DNA from 3 places in the Shewanella sp. A32 genome. Region 1 is predicted to be linked to each of the others. Evidence: predicted binding sites of a transcription regulator. Region 1 holds the regulator's gene; each other region holds the start of a gene.
The links. Region 1 encodes ArgR, which controls arginine synthesis, uptake and breakdown. Its sites were predicted from a motif close to ANTGAATANNTATTCANT; they were not measured.

Region 1 (4,290 bases):
GTTCCCGTCTCGGAATTGATTGCGTACTACATGCAGCTGAGTGGCAAGCGTTTGGCTAAATATCCGGGTTTTAAAGAGACCTATATGCCCAATGGCCACATGCCAAAAACCGGTGAAATATTCAAGAATCCTGCATTGGCAAATACTCTGGAAAAAATAGCCAAGGGCGGTAGAGATGAGTTTTACAAAGGAAGTATTGCTCGCAGTATCGCAGCCTATATGAAAGCTCAGGGTGGCTATTTGAGTTACGACGATCTGGCCAGTCATCATAGCGAATGGGTCAAACCGGTATCAGCTAATTATCGCGGATATGATGTTTGGGAACTGCCTCCTAACGGCCAAGGCATTGCCGCATTACAGATTTTAAAGACCATGGAGCCCTACAATGTAAAGGCGATGGGACAGACCAGCCCTGAATATGTGCATTTATTTGTCGAGGCGAAAAAGCTGGCATTTGCGGACCGTGCCAAATTCTATGCAGATCCCGATTTTAATAAGATCCCAGTTAAAGACTTGATTTCGCAAGATTACAACTATCAACGCGCAAAATTGATCGATCCGGAACGAGCCGCAAGGAGCGTAGAACCGGGCAATCCTAACCTACAACATGGTGATACTGTCTACCTCACTACCGCTGATAACGAGGGTAACATGGTGTCTCTGATCCAGAGTAACTATCGTGGTATGGGCTCTGGTATGACGCCTCCAGATTTAGGCTTTGTGCTACAAGATCGCGGACAATTGTTTGATCTGACTCCCGGGCGTTTTAACAGCTATGCACCAGGTAAACGGCCATTTCACACCATTATTCCCGCATTTGTGACCAAAAACGGTAAACCTTGGCTTAGTTTCGGCGTGATGGGCGGTGCCACGCAACCCCAAATGCATGCCCAAATACTTATCAATTTGATTGATTTTGGTATGAATTTGCAAGAAGCAGGAGATGCACCTCGTATTTTACATACCGGCTCCACTCAACCGACAGGGGAGCAGATGACTGATGGTGGTTACGTAAGCCTTGAGTCTGGGTTCCCGATGGAAACTCGACGCGAATTGATGAAAAAAGGGCACATTCTGCGGGATTCACTGGGGGCTTTTGGTGGTTATCAGGCCATCGCGAGAGATTTGCAAACTGGCGTATATTGCGGTGCTTCCGAAAGCCGCAAAGACGGACAAGTAGCAGGATATTAATGGCTTTGATCTCAAAACCCTTTGTTTCAGTGTAAATTTTGGCTCAAGTAACGGATAATAGTGCCGAATACGGTTTAAGCTGATAAAGGATTTTGGGATGGACTCACTAGATATGCCCCGGGAACAACTAGGTATCTGTGCGGAAGGCAATTTACACGCTGTCTATTTGATGTTCAATGCCAATGATGGTGTTGAGGCTCAGATGCGCCCATGCCTCGCCAATATTGCCCAGTATATTTATGAATTGGCAGATCAATATGCAGACAGTGCCTTCAACGGATTTGTCGCGATTGGTGCCAATTACTGGGATGCGTTATACCCAGACACTCGTCCGGCGGAATTGCGCCCATTCCCAGCAATGGAAAGTGGCGACCGTGATGCCCCTGCAATCGAATATGACCTGTTTTTCCATCTGCGTTGTGACCGTTTGGACATACTGCATTTAGTTGCAAATGAAGTTTACGGCATGCTTGAGGGGTTAGCTGAACTGGATGACGAAGAACGAGGGTTCCGTTACATGGACGCTCGCGATCTTACTGGTTTCGTAGACGGGACAGAAAATCCGAAAGGCCGAAACCGTCAGCAGGTGGCTCTGGTGGGGGAAGAAGATCCTGAATTTAGAGGTGGAAGCTACATACACGTCCAAAAGTATGTACACAATCTGCGTAAGTGGCAGCGCTTACCAACCAAGAAACAGGAAGATATTATTGGTCGGACTAAGCAGGATAATATCGAATATGAGTCTGAAGATAAGCCTTTGACTGCACATATTAAACGAGTGAATCTCAAGGATGAGCATGGTGAATCTATGGAGATTCTACGTCAAAGTTTGCCGTTTGGTACTGTGAAGCACCAAGGGTTAATGTTTATTGCGACCTGCAAAACGCCGACTCACTTTGAAAAAATGCTTCACAGTATGGTGTTTGGTGATGGCGAAGGGAACCATGACCACTTGATGCATTTCACTCAGGCTGTAACCGGGTCATCATTTTTTGCACCATCTCTGGATTTCATGATTCATTACAGTGAGTTGTAAGTTAGCCATAACAAACGCACTTTAGCGTGCGTTTGTTATTTTCTTGGTATTACTCCGCATAATTAAACAGTGATTTTACTGTTTCCAGGGTATCTTCGATCCCCTTGATGCTTGATGGACAGATGAAGATGGTATCATCACCGGCAATCGTGCCTAGGATCCCTTCTGGTTTGCCGATAGAGTCTAGTAATCGCGCAATTAATTGCGCGGCTCCTGGACTGGTTCTTACCACAATCATTGCCTGATTATGATCGACATCAAGTACCAGATTTTTCAGTGGGCTACCCGCGGTAGGAACACCAAGTTCAGCTGGGAGACAGTAAACCATCTCTTGCTTGGCATTGCGGGTGCGTACTGCCCCATACTTACTTAACATCCGGGATACTTTGGATTGATTTATGTTGGTAAAACCTTCGGTCTGGAGAGCGTTAACTATTTCACTCTGAGAGCCAAAGCGTTCTTCTTTTAAAATAGCTTTGAACGTCCTAATCAGATCGTCCTGGTTCTTGGTCGCGGTCATATTTGTCCAGCGTCTCTATTCATCCTGACCGGCGTATACTGCATATTTTTGAATTTACTGTCAAGTAATAGTCATTTTTTGTGAATAAAAATTCAGTTTGGCTTAATTTGAGAGAAATAAAGGCTGGACCTATATTGTTATTAGCAATGTTTCGAGAATGCCTTCGAAGCTTTATAAAGTCTTATGTGACTAATGGATAATTGCTATTTACCTATTGATGTCATAGATTTTTGCCACACAAAATAAGATCTGTGTCACATAAAAACCCGAGAATGACGGAGAGTACTATGAAAGTTGCCGTACTTGGTGCCGCCGGTGGTATTGGTCAGGCCCTCGCTCTGCTGTTAAAAACCCAGTTGCCTGCTGGTTCTGATTTATCACTGTATGACATTGCACCGGTTACCCCCGGTGTTGCCGTAGACTTGAGCCATATTCCAACCGCCGTGAAGGTTAAAGGTTTTGCGGGTGAAGATCCATCTCCGGCTCTCGAAGGTGCAGATGTTGTTCTGATCTCCGCTGGTGTCGCGCGTAAACCGGGAATGGATCGGTCGGATCTATTCAATATTAACGCCGGTATCGTGCGGAACTTAATTGAAAAAGTCGCGGTAGTTTGTCCAACAGCATTAATTGGCGTAATTACCAACCCAGTCAATACCACGGTGGCCATTGCCGCAGAGGTTTTGAAGAAAGCGGGTGTTTACGATAAAAACCGGCTGTTTGGTGTGACAACCCTTGACGTTATCCGCTCTGAAACCTTTATATCTGAGCTAAAAGGTATTGATATTGCCGACGTTAAGATCAAGGTTATCGGTGGTCACAGTGGCGTCACTATCCTGCCTTTGCTGTCACAGGTAAAAGGCGTCAGCTTCACCGATGAAGAAGTGGCTGCTTTGACTAAACGTATCCAGAATGCAGGCACTGAGGTGGTTGATGCCAAAGCGGGTGGTGGTAGTGCCACTTTGTCCATGGGGCAAGCTGCTTTCCGCTTCTGCATGTCGTTGATTAGGGGCTTGCAAGGCGAAGCAAACGTCGTGGAATGTGCCTATGTCGATGGTGGCAGTGAGTTTGCACCTTTGTTTGCGCAACCAATATTGCTCGGCAAAAATGGTATCGAACAATTATTGCCATGTGGCGAACTCAGTGAATTTGAAATCAAAGCACGAGATAGCATGCTTGATACGCTGAAAGCTGATATTCAGTTAGGTGTCGACTTTGTAAAATAAGCTCGATACCAATTAAATAAAAAAGCGGCATCATGCCGCTTTTTTATTATCAAAACTGCGTATTTCCGAGGTTATACCTTAATTGCTACGTGAAACCGCTATTTTTGCAAGACTGATTAATGCCTGCTTAAAATCACTTTCAGGTAAAATCGCGACAGCGCTAATCGCTTTGTCAGCTTCTTGCAAAGCTCTTTGGTGAGTGTAATCCAGTGCTCCGCAGGTATTTAGCGTGTCGACAATGGTTTCAATATGTTCGGTACCATTACCTTCTTCAATCGCTTTGCGTATCACCTGACGTGCATGTTCGTCACCATGAGCCA
Region 2 (4,290 bases), on a different contig from region 1:
TTGTCATCCATGGGGCCGACCAATACCGTTAACAAGCGGCTATCGCGCACCGCGCGGATCTCTTGCAGGGTGCACTCAACGGTGGGACCGCCATCGAAAATGTCGACATAACCGCGACAGCGGAACCCCTCAGCCTGCAACAAGCTCAGCGCCGGACGCGTATTGGTATGCACTTCACCGATCACTCGCTGCGCCGCTTCAGGCAACATGCAAACATACACCGGACTGCGCGGCATCATCTCGGCCATAAACGCTTTTTGCCCGAGTCCGGAAAGATAATCAGCTTCGATAAAATCGATACCGAGAAAATGCTGTTGTAACCAGCCGTAGAAGGGGGAATTGCCCGAGGCATCGCTGACACCACGCATTTCGGCAATCACAGTTTCACCAAAACGTGATGGATGCTGTGCCAGGAACAGAAAACGACAACGAGAAAGCAGGCGACCGTTGGTGCTTTTACGATAATCCTTACGCAGAAACAGTGTGCACATTTCTGCAGCACCCGTGTAGTCATGACACAGGGTTAGTGTTTCGACTTCATTGCGGACACCAATTTGCGCCGAATGATAAACTTCCGTGCCGAGACGATAGTGATAAAAAGCATCCTCCATGCCAACAGCACCTTCAATACCACAGGTACCCACCACCTCGCCGGTATCGGTATCTTCCATGACGAACAGATAACTTTCGTCATAAGGCTTGCTAACCGGTTTATTAAATGAGGCTTCCGCGCGATTAATCTTGGCAGTGAGGACTTCATCATTGACCGGTAACGACGTAAAGCCGTGGCCAGACGCTTCGGCAATATAACGCAGGGCGGCAAAATCAGACTGGCAAATAGGCCGGATTATCAACATGGTTAACTCTCCTGTGTCCCCACCGAGTTTCCGGTGTATCAACACACCGGAAACGGGGAATAAGCATAAAGGTCAGGGGCAAAGAACTTCCTGAACGCTTCAGGCTTCAACTATCTGAGCAACTGCTTTTTCCAGGCGGGCGATGCCTTCGGCAATGTCTGCCTCTGGGATGATCAGTGAGGGAGCAAAACGCAGAACGTTGGCACCGGCAACCAGCACCATCAGACCGTTATCGATAGCGGCCAGCAGGAAATCGCGGCTGCGGCCCTGATATTTTTCATTCAGCACGCCACCAATCAACAACCCTTTACCACGTACCTGTGAGAACACATGGTATTTATCATTAATACTGTTCAACCCATCACGCAGCAGCTGTTCACGATATTTCACACCGTCGAGCACTTCCGGGGTATTCACAATATCCATTACTGCATTACCGATAGCACAAGCCAGCGGGTTACCACCATAAGTGGAACCATGAGTCCCCACTTTGAAGTGTGCAGCAATTTCGCTGGTAGTCAGCATTGCTGCAATTGGGATACCGCCACCCAGCGCTTTCGCTGTGGTCAGAATATCCGGCACGATATCGGTCCCCATATAGGCATACAGATCACCGGTGCGGCCCATACCACTCTGCACTTCATCAAACACCACCAGTGCATTGTATTTATCCGCCAGTTCACGCACCTTACGTAAAAACGCCGGGTCACCGCTAATAATGCCACCTTCGCCTTGCAGCGGTTCCAGCATAATTGCGCAGGTCTTCTCGGAAACGGTTGCTTCCAGTGCTTCAATATCGTTATAAGGAATGTGGGTAATCGCCTGTGGCTTAGGACCAAAACCATCAGAATAGGCCGCCTGGCCGCCAACACTCACAGTAAAGAAAGTACGGCCATGGAATGCTTTATCAAAAGCAATGATCTCGTCTTTCTCTGGGCCATAGTTGTCAACCGCATAACGGCGAGCCAGTTTCAGTGCGGCTTCGTTTGCTTCTGCTCCTGAGTTAGCGAAATAGACCTTTTCAGCAAAGGTGGCATTCACCAATTTGGTCGCCAATGCCAATGCCGGTTCATTAGTCATAACGTTAGACAGGTGCCACAGTTTCTCACCCTGCTCTTTTAATGCATTGACCAATGCGGGATGACAATGTCCCAGACAGGTCACCGCAATACCACCAGCAAAGTCGACATACTCTTTACCTTCCTGGTCCCAGACCCGACTGCCCTGGCCACGTACCGGGATTATCGGAGACGGTGCATAATTAGGCACCATAACTTCATCAAACTGAGCACGGGTCAGATTCATTTTCACACTCATTCCTGAATATCCTTTATGATTTCAGACAGCGCTATAACCGCTGTCCCTTCGCAGTTAATCTCTCTTTGTCGTCTAGTATTACTGCGGATCGGTGTTTTAGATATGTGACATTAATAGCTAAATTGTGATCAAAATACCAGATTGATCAGGGCCGGCGCTTAACTCTTCGAAGGGTAAGTGCATAAAGATCTGATTTCAGGAAGTAAAAAGGCGATTAGCCGATATTTCCAGGCATAATTAGTCACAAAAAAAAGCAACCGAACCACAAATGTTTAACTATTCACTTTAAATGAATAGTTAAACAAAATAATAGCAGTAGTTGCTGTTAGGTAGAAGACACACTAGGAGAAAATACCAAATATTTTAAAGCGCCAATCAGGTCAGGCGTCAACTTGGCGTGCCAATCAATCTTGGTCGCTCAGAATAAGCTCAATTTACGATAATTCTGGCCTTGTAAACGGATAAGCTCCTGCTCACTCATAGCGTAGTAACTGTTAAGGAGCTGCTTGTCCCGAAAACTCAGTTGATGACTTTCATCAAGTAGTAAACTCTGTGCATAGCAGCTGGCTTTGGCGACCAGTTGAGCCAACAACGGCATCTGCTCAAAGCCCTGTTTGTCTTCCAACTCCTGCAACCAGGTTATCAATGCACTATCGGCAAATCCTAACGCCTGCGGCAGCTGCCAGTTAAGCCGCATCGCATGCTCTTGCACCTGCTGAAAAATCTCCAGTGCCGGGAATTCGCTGACAGCGACGGCGTCATACAACTCTTTATCCCGTGCTTTACTGGCTTCTTTGAGCCAGTTGCCACGCAGTTGTTCAAAGATTGAAGCGCCCATCCCTAATACCACAGAAGCCCCAAGCTGGCGCATCAACGACAGTGCATATAATAAGGCGCCATCCTGTTCATGTAATGCCGCTAGGGCGCGGGTGGCAACGCCTTGGATCTGGGCGTAACGCCAGAGTTTACGATTGATCCATAACAACCCGGTATGTCCCAGCGGCAACCAGTGACGGCAGATATAAAATGGGATCAACAGTCTCAGGTTATCCATGCCGATATACCCAAGCACCAGTTTCAAATCAGACACCTGCAAGTCTTTATTTTGCGGTCTTCTGGCACCAAAAACCGGACTATTGACCATGTTAGTCAGATCGCGTACCAACCAGGCTTGACTGGCAACGGCAGGACGTAGTCGGTTTAAATCCAGTTGTGGTGAATGCAGCATCTCCAATAACAAGAGATGCTTATCTGATACCGGGCTGTGGCGCTGAATAATGTCGAGAGACGCCAGTTGGTTTGCCAGTTCCGTTTTCAGACTCATATGCAACTGACTATTAATCTGTTGTGCCAATTGTTTGGTCTGCTGCTTTTTTGCAATGCGCGCCATTGCCGCTTCGCGCTCGATTTCCAGCTTAAAAGCAATGGCTTCTAACTCTGGTTCTGGATCATCCCAGACCGGAGTGTTCGCTTGAGTTCCCAGAATTAATTGTTGCAGGAACTTCTGTTCCAGTGCTGCCACTGGCGCGGGCTTGAATCCGCCTGAAACCGACGCTACCACCTGTGCTGTTTTCCTCTTGGCATTTGCCAGTAAAAATCTGAATTATTCGTCCATTTTATCTGGATTAATCATACTAAACATCAAGGATATTGAGTTAACTCTCCGCGAATCATAAAAAACAGGCTCTAACTGAGCCTGTTTTCGATTGCCGTCCTGCTGAGGTGACTATTTTTTTAAATCGGTCTCAAACAGTCGCAGAATACGGCGATACTCATCCAGCCAACTGGAAGGCTGGCGGAAGCCGTGATGTTCCACCGGATAGTAAGCCATATCAAAGTGAGGATTTTCTAACTCGATAAGGTGCTGCACCATGCGCACACTGTCCTGGAAGAACACGTTATCATCTTCAATCCCCCCCAAAATCAACAGATGATTTTTCAGGCCTTGTGCGTGTTCAATCGGCGAACTACGACGGTAGGCAATCGGGTCATCGTCTGGGGTATTGAGAATATTCGAGGTGTAAGGGGCATTGTAATGAGCCCAATCTGCGACCGGGCGCAATGCCGCACCACACTGGAACAGATCCGGCGCGGTAAACAGTGACATGAACGTCAG
Region 3 (4,290 bases), on a different contig from region 1:
GGTCCGCCAATACCGTGAGATTATCTTGTGTTGCTGGATGCTGATACATCTGTTGGTTCATTGCCGGACAAACGACCAGCGGCGCTGCGGTGGCAAGTGCAATTGTCGTAATCAATTCATCTGCCATTCCCGCTCTGAAGCGCGCCAGCAGGTTAGCGGTGGCTGGGGCGACGATGTATAGATCCGCCCAACGTGCCAGCTCAATATGGCTCATTCCCGCTTCAGCAGTCGGATCGAGCAACTCGGTTGCAACGGGATGGCCGGACACTGCCTGTAAGGTCAACGGTGTGATGAATTGTGTGGCACTGGCACTCATCACTACTCTAACGTCTGCCCCTCGCTCTTTCAATCGGCGCACCAGATCAGCACTTTTGTAAGCAGCGATACCACCGCCAATACCCAACAGGATTTTTTTGTGCATCAAGCTCATAGGAAGATTCGACTTGGTGGAGTAACTGGCGCTAAACATACCATAAAGCATACGGTGTGTCGCAGTCACAGGTGGTAAAAGTTAGGCCATACTTAACTGCTAAGGATTTAGTGGGAACGGTGGAAAGGAGTCTGCAATGGCAATCAGAGACTGGCCAGATGGTGAAGGGCCTCGGGAAAAAATGTTACAACAAGGGGCGGGTGGTCTGAGTGACGCAGAGTTATTGGCTGTGCTGTTACGCAGTGGCTTACCTGGGCAGAATGCCGTGGATATGGCGCGCGATATGCTGCTGACGTTTGGCTCATTGCGACAATTATTAGCGGCACCGGTTGAACAGGTTTGCCGTTTGCCTGGGGTTGGACCGGTAAAATTTGCCCAGTTGCAGGCGGCAGCAGAGATTTCTCGCAGAATTTCGCGAGAAAAGCTGCAAAGAGGGACGGTTTTGACAAATCCTGATTTAACTCGCGACTATTTAATGAGACAATTGGCAGACCGAGCCTACGAAGTGTTTGCCGTACTATTGCTGGACAGCCAGCACAGGGTGATTCAGTTCGTTGAACTGTTTCGGGGAACATTGGATGCCGCTTCCGTTTATCCGCGAGAAGTCGTGCGTTTGGTGTTGGAAAAGCAGGCTGCAGCGGTCATTGTTTGCCATAATCATCCGTCTGGCGTGGCAGAGCCCAGTCTGGCGGATCGGCGAATTACCGAGCGATTGAAAAACGCGCTGACAACTATTGATGTTCCTTTGCTGGATCATATGGTTGTGGGCGATTGTGAGATAGTTTCGTTCGCTGAGCGCGGGTGGTTGGAATGATCATTGGCTTGATCTTTATTCAATTATCTAGTATAACATGCGCCCTCTTTGTGCCTCGGGCGACGGCCATACGGGGTACATGAATGCTCGAGCGTTAGAAATTGTTTTTGGAGAAGATTGACATGTCTAGAGTATGCCAAGTTACTGGCAAGCGTCCAATGGTTGGTAACAACCGTTCGCACGCGAAAAACGCAACGCGTCGTCGTTTCTTGCCTAACCTGCAGAACCATCGTTTCTGGTTAGAAGACGAAAAGCGTTTTGTTCAATTGCGCGTTTCTACCAAAGGTATGCGCATTATCGACAAGAAAGGTATCGAAGTTGTTGTAGCTGAACTTCGTGCCCGTGGCGAAAAGGTGTAATAGAAAATGGCTAAAGGTAAAGGCAACCGCGAAAAGATCAAACTGGTATCCAGCGCTAAGACAGGTCACTTCTACACTACTGACAAAAACAAGCGCAACATGCCAGAGAAAATGGAGATCAAAAAATTTGATCCCGTGATCCGTCAGCACGTTATCTACAAAGAAGCTAAAATCAAGTAATTGCTTTTATGCCGAATGCTGAAAAGCCCTTTGACTTATGTTGAAGGGCTTTTTTGTTATGGGATAGAAAACGCGCAAAATGTCGTCGGCTGTTATAGGATCGCCAAGTCTGTCGAACTGTTGTCATTTATTGCAGGTATAACAGAACTCAACAGATTTGGTGTGAAAATAAATGCTTTTAAAGTGAATTAAAATGCATTAGCATGACGCGCAATACATGCTATCGGCATGTTTTTCTTTTTATCGCTATTGTAAGAGGCAAAACACAAGGTGCGTACCACTGAATTGGTTGACTCCTTTCGTCACTCAGCTCCCTATGTCAATGCTCATCGCGGCAAGACATTTGTGGTAATGCTGGGCGGCGAAGCCGTTGCCCACGGAATGTTCCGTTCAATTATCAATGATGTTGCGCTGTTGCACAGCTTGGGGATCAAAGTGGTGTTGGTATATGGTGCCAGACCACAAATTGATGCAGCATTGGCACAGAACGATATCGAACCTGCGTATCATAATGGCGTGCGTATCACTGACGAAAGTACGCTCAAGGTGATTAAGCAGGTAGCCGGTTCACTACAGTTTGATATTACCGCCAGGTTATCCATGAGCCTGTCCAATACACCAATGCAGGGCGCACAAATTAACGTTGTCAGCGGTAATTTTGTCATTGCTCAGCCACTAGGGGTGGATAACGGCGTGGACTTTTGCCTGTCAGGCAAAGTTCGCCGTATCGATACTCAAGGTCTGAAGCATATGCTTGATACCGGTGGTATCGTCCTGATGGGGCCGATTGCAGCGTCTGTTACTGGCGAAAGCTTTAACTTAACTGCAGAAGAGGTCGCAACCCAGGTTGCGATTAAACTGAAAGCAGACAAAATTATCGGCTTTTCATCACGCCACGGCATTGAAGATGAATTCGGTGAAGTGGTCGCTGAATTGATGCCAAATGATGCACAAAAGCTGCTCACCAGCCTAGCGGATCAGGAAGACATTGATCGCGGCACTCTGGCATTCCTGAAAGCCAGTATCGACGCCAGTCGCGCCGGTGTCCCACGTTGCCATCTGGTGAGTTATCAGGAAGACGGCGCGTTACTGCAGGAACTCTTTACCCGTGAAGGGATTGGGACCCAGATTGTCACTGAAAGTGCTGAACGGTTACGCCGGGCATCTATCACTGATATCGGCGGTATTTTGAACTTGATCCGGCCGTTAGAAGAGCAGGGTGTTTTGGTTAGACGTTCTCGTGAGCAACTGGAACGTGAAATCGAACAGTTCATGGTGATCGAACGTGATGGTTTAGTGATCGGTTGTGCGGCGTTGTATCCATTTGAAGAAGACAATGCCGGTGAATTTGCGTGTCTGGTCGTTCATCCAGACTATCGTGATGCTGACCGTGGCAGTTTGCTGCTGAAAAACATCATCAACCAGGCCAAGGTGCGAGGGTATGCACATCTGTTTGCCCTAACAACCCGCAGTATTCATTGGTTCCTAGAGCATGGTTTTGAGATGGTGGAAGTCGAAGCCTTACCGCAGAAGAAAAAGCAGTTATACAACTATCAACGACGTTCAAAAATTTTACGTCTTGAACTCTAATCTTAAAGCCCTGCAACGCAGGGCTTTTTTAATGCAAGAATGAAAAGTTGACATATTATGTCGGCCGGCTAAAAATAAGTCTCAAACACTTCAGGATATCGGGTACTTATCATGGAAAGCCAATGGTTTATACTCGCACCGCTAGGGAAAACTGCACATGTCAGCTTCATGCTCTTGTTATTAGTGCTGCTGGCACTGCTCATGTTTTTATTATTCAAACCAATGCCTGCAACTGCTAAAGCCGCCTCCGCTGGCCTGTTACTAGCGACGATAGGTTTTTTCACCTGGATATACTGGCAAACCAATAACGCAGGATTATCGCTTTCCGCGAAAACACTGGATATCAAGGTGCCTTTATATAGCCAAAGTATTGCGTTATCCCATCTACAGTTACAGCAGGCGCAAACAATTAATCTCGCCGACAAGGCAACCCCGGCTTTATCGTGGCGAACTAATGGCGTTGGATTACCTGGGTATAGTTTAGGTTGGTTTCGACTGGATTCTGGCAGCAAAGCGTTTGCTGCCGTCACCGATAGTCATAATGTGATAATGGTGCCTACAGATTTAGGCTACACCTTGTTACTGAGTACCGTCGATCCCTCATCGCTTTTGCGGGCATTAAAAGCGGCGTCTACGCCTTAACAGCATGTTACTAGTGAAGACCGCCAGCGCTGCCCAGATAAAGCCAAAAGTCACGCTTTTTTCCATATCAAAACGTTCGTGGAACCAGGTAATGGCCATAATGAACATGATACTGGGACCGACATATTGAAAGAACCCAAGCGTACTTAAAGGAATACGGACCGCCGCACCAGCAAAACATAGTAAAGGAATGGTCGTGATGACCCCGGCGGCAATCAGTAACAGATTTAAATGCCAGCCATTGGCGAACATGTGGCTGGTTGTTGGTGCATCAC

Region 2: a site for ArgR is predicted at 2,442-2,459, ahead of PY479_RS16580 (aspartate aminotransferase family protein). Genes of this name have one in related genera too.
Region 3: a site for ArgR is predicted at 1,966-1,983, ahead of argA (amino-acid N-acetyltransferase). Genes of this name have one in related genera too.

Annotation. Positions count from the first base shown of each region.
Region 1 is NZ_JARFTS010000002.1:218,095-222,384, forward strand. It holds gene ggt (gamma-glutamyltransferase) at 1-1,191, shown strand, start outside; gene PY479_RS02960 (Dyp-type peroxidase) at 1,289-2,227, shown strand; gene argR (transcriptional regulator ArgR) at 2,277-2,747, opposite strand; gene mdh (malate dehydrogenase) at 3,035-3,970, shown strand; gene ispB (octaprenyl diphosphate synthase) at 4,049-4,290, opposite strand, start outside.
Region 2 is NZ_JARFTS010000032.1:30,859-35,148, reverse strand. It holds gene astA (arginine N-succinyltransferase) at 1-857, opposite strand, end outside; gene PY479_RS16580 (aspartate aminotransferase family protein) at 957-2,174, opposite strand; gene PY479_RS16575 (HDOD domain-containing protein) at 2,593-3,735, opposite strand; gene PY479_RS16570 (prolyl oligopeptidase family serine peptidase) at 3,901-4,290, opposite strand, start outside.
Region 3 is NZ_JARFTS010000025.1:33,685-37,974, reverse strand. It holds gene coaBC (bifunctional phosphopantothenoylcysteine decarboxylase/phosphopantothenate--cysteine ligase CoaBC) at 1-430, opposite strand, end outside; gene radC (DNA repair protein RadC) at 567-1,244, shown strand; gene rpmB (50S ribosomal protein L28) at 1,367-1,603, shown strand; gene rpmG (50S ribosomal protein L33) at 1,610-1,783, shown strand; gene argA (amino-acid N-acetyltransferase) at 2,054-3,373, shown strand; gene PY479_RS14950 (PH domain-containing protein) at 3,485-4,015, shown strand; gene rarD (EamA family transporter RarD) at 3,992-4,290, opposite strand, start outside.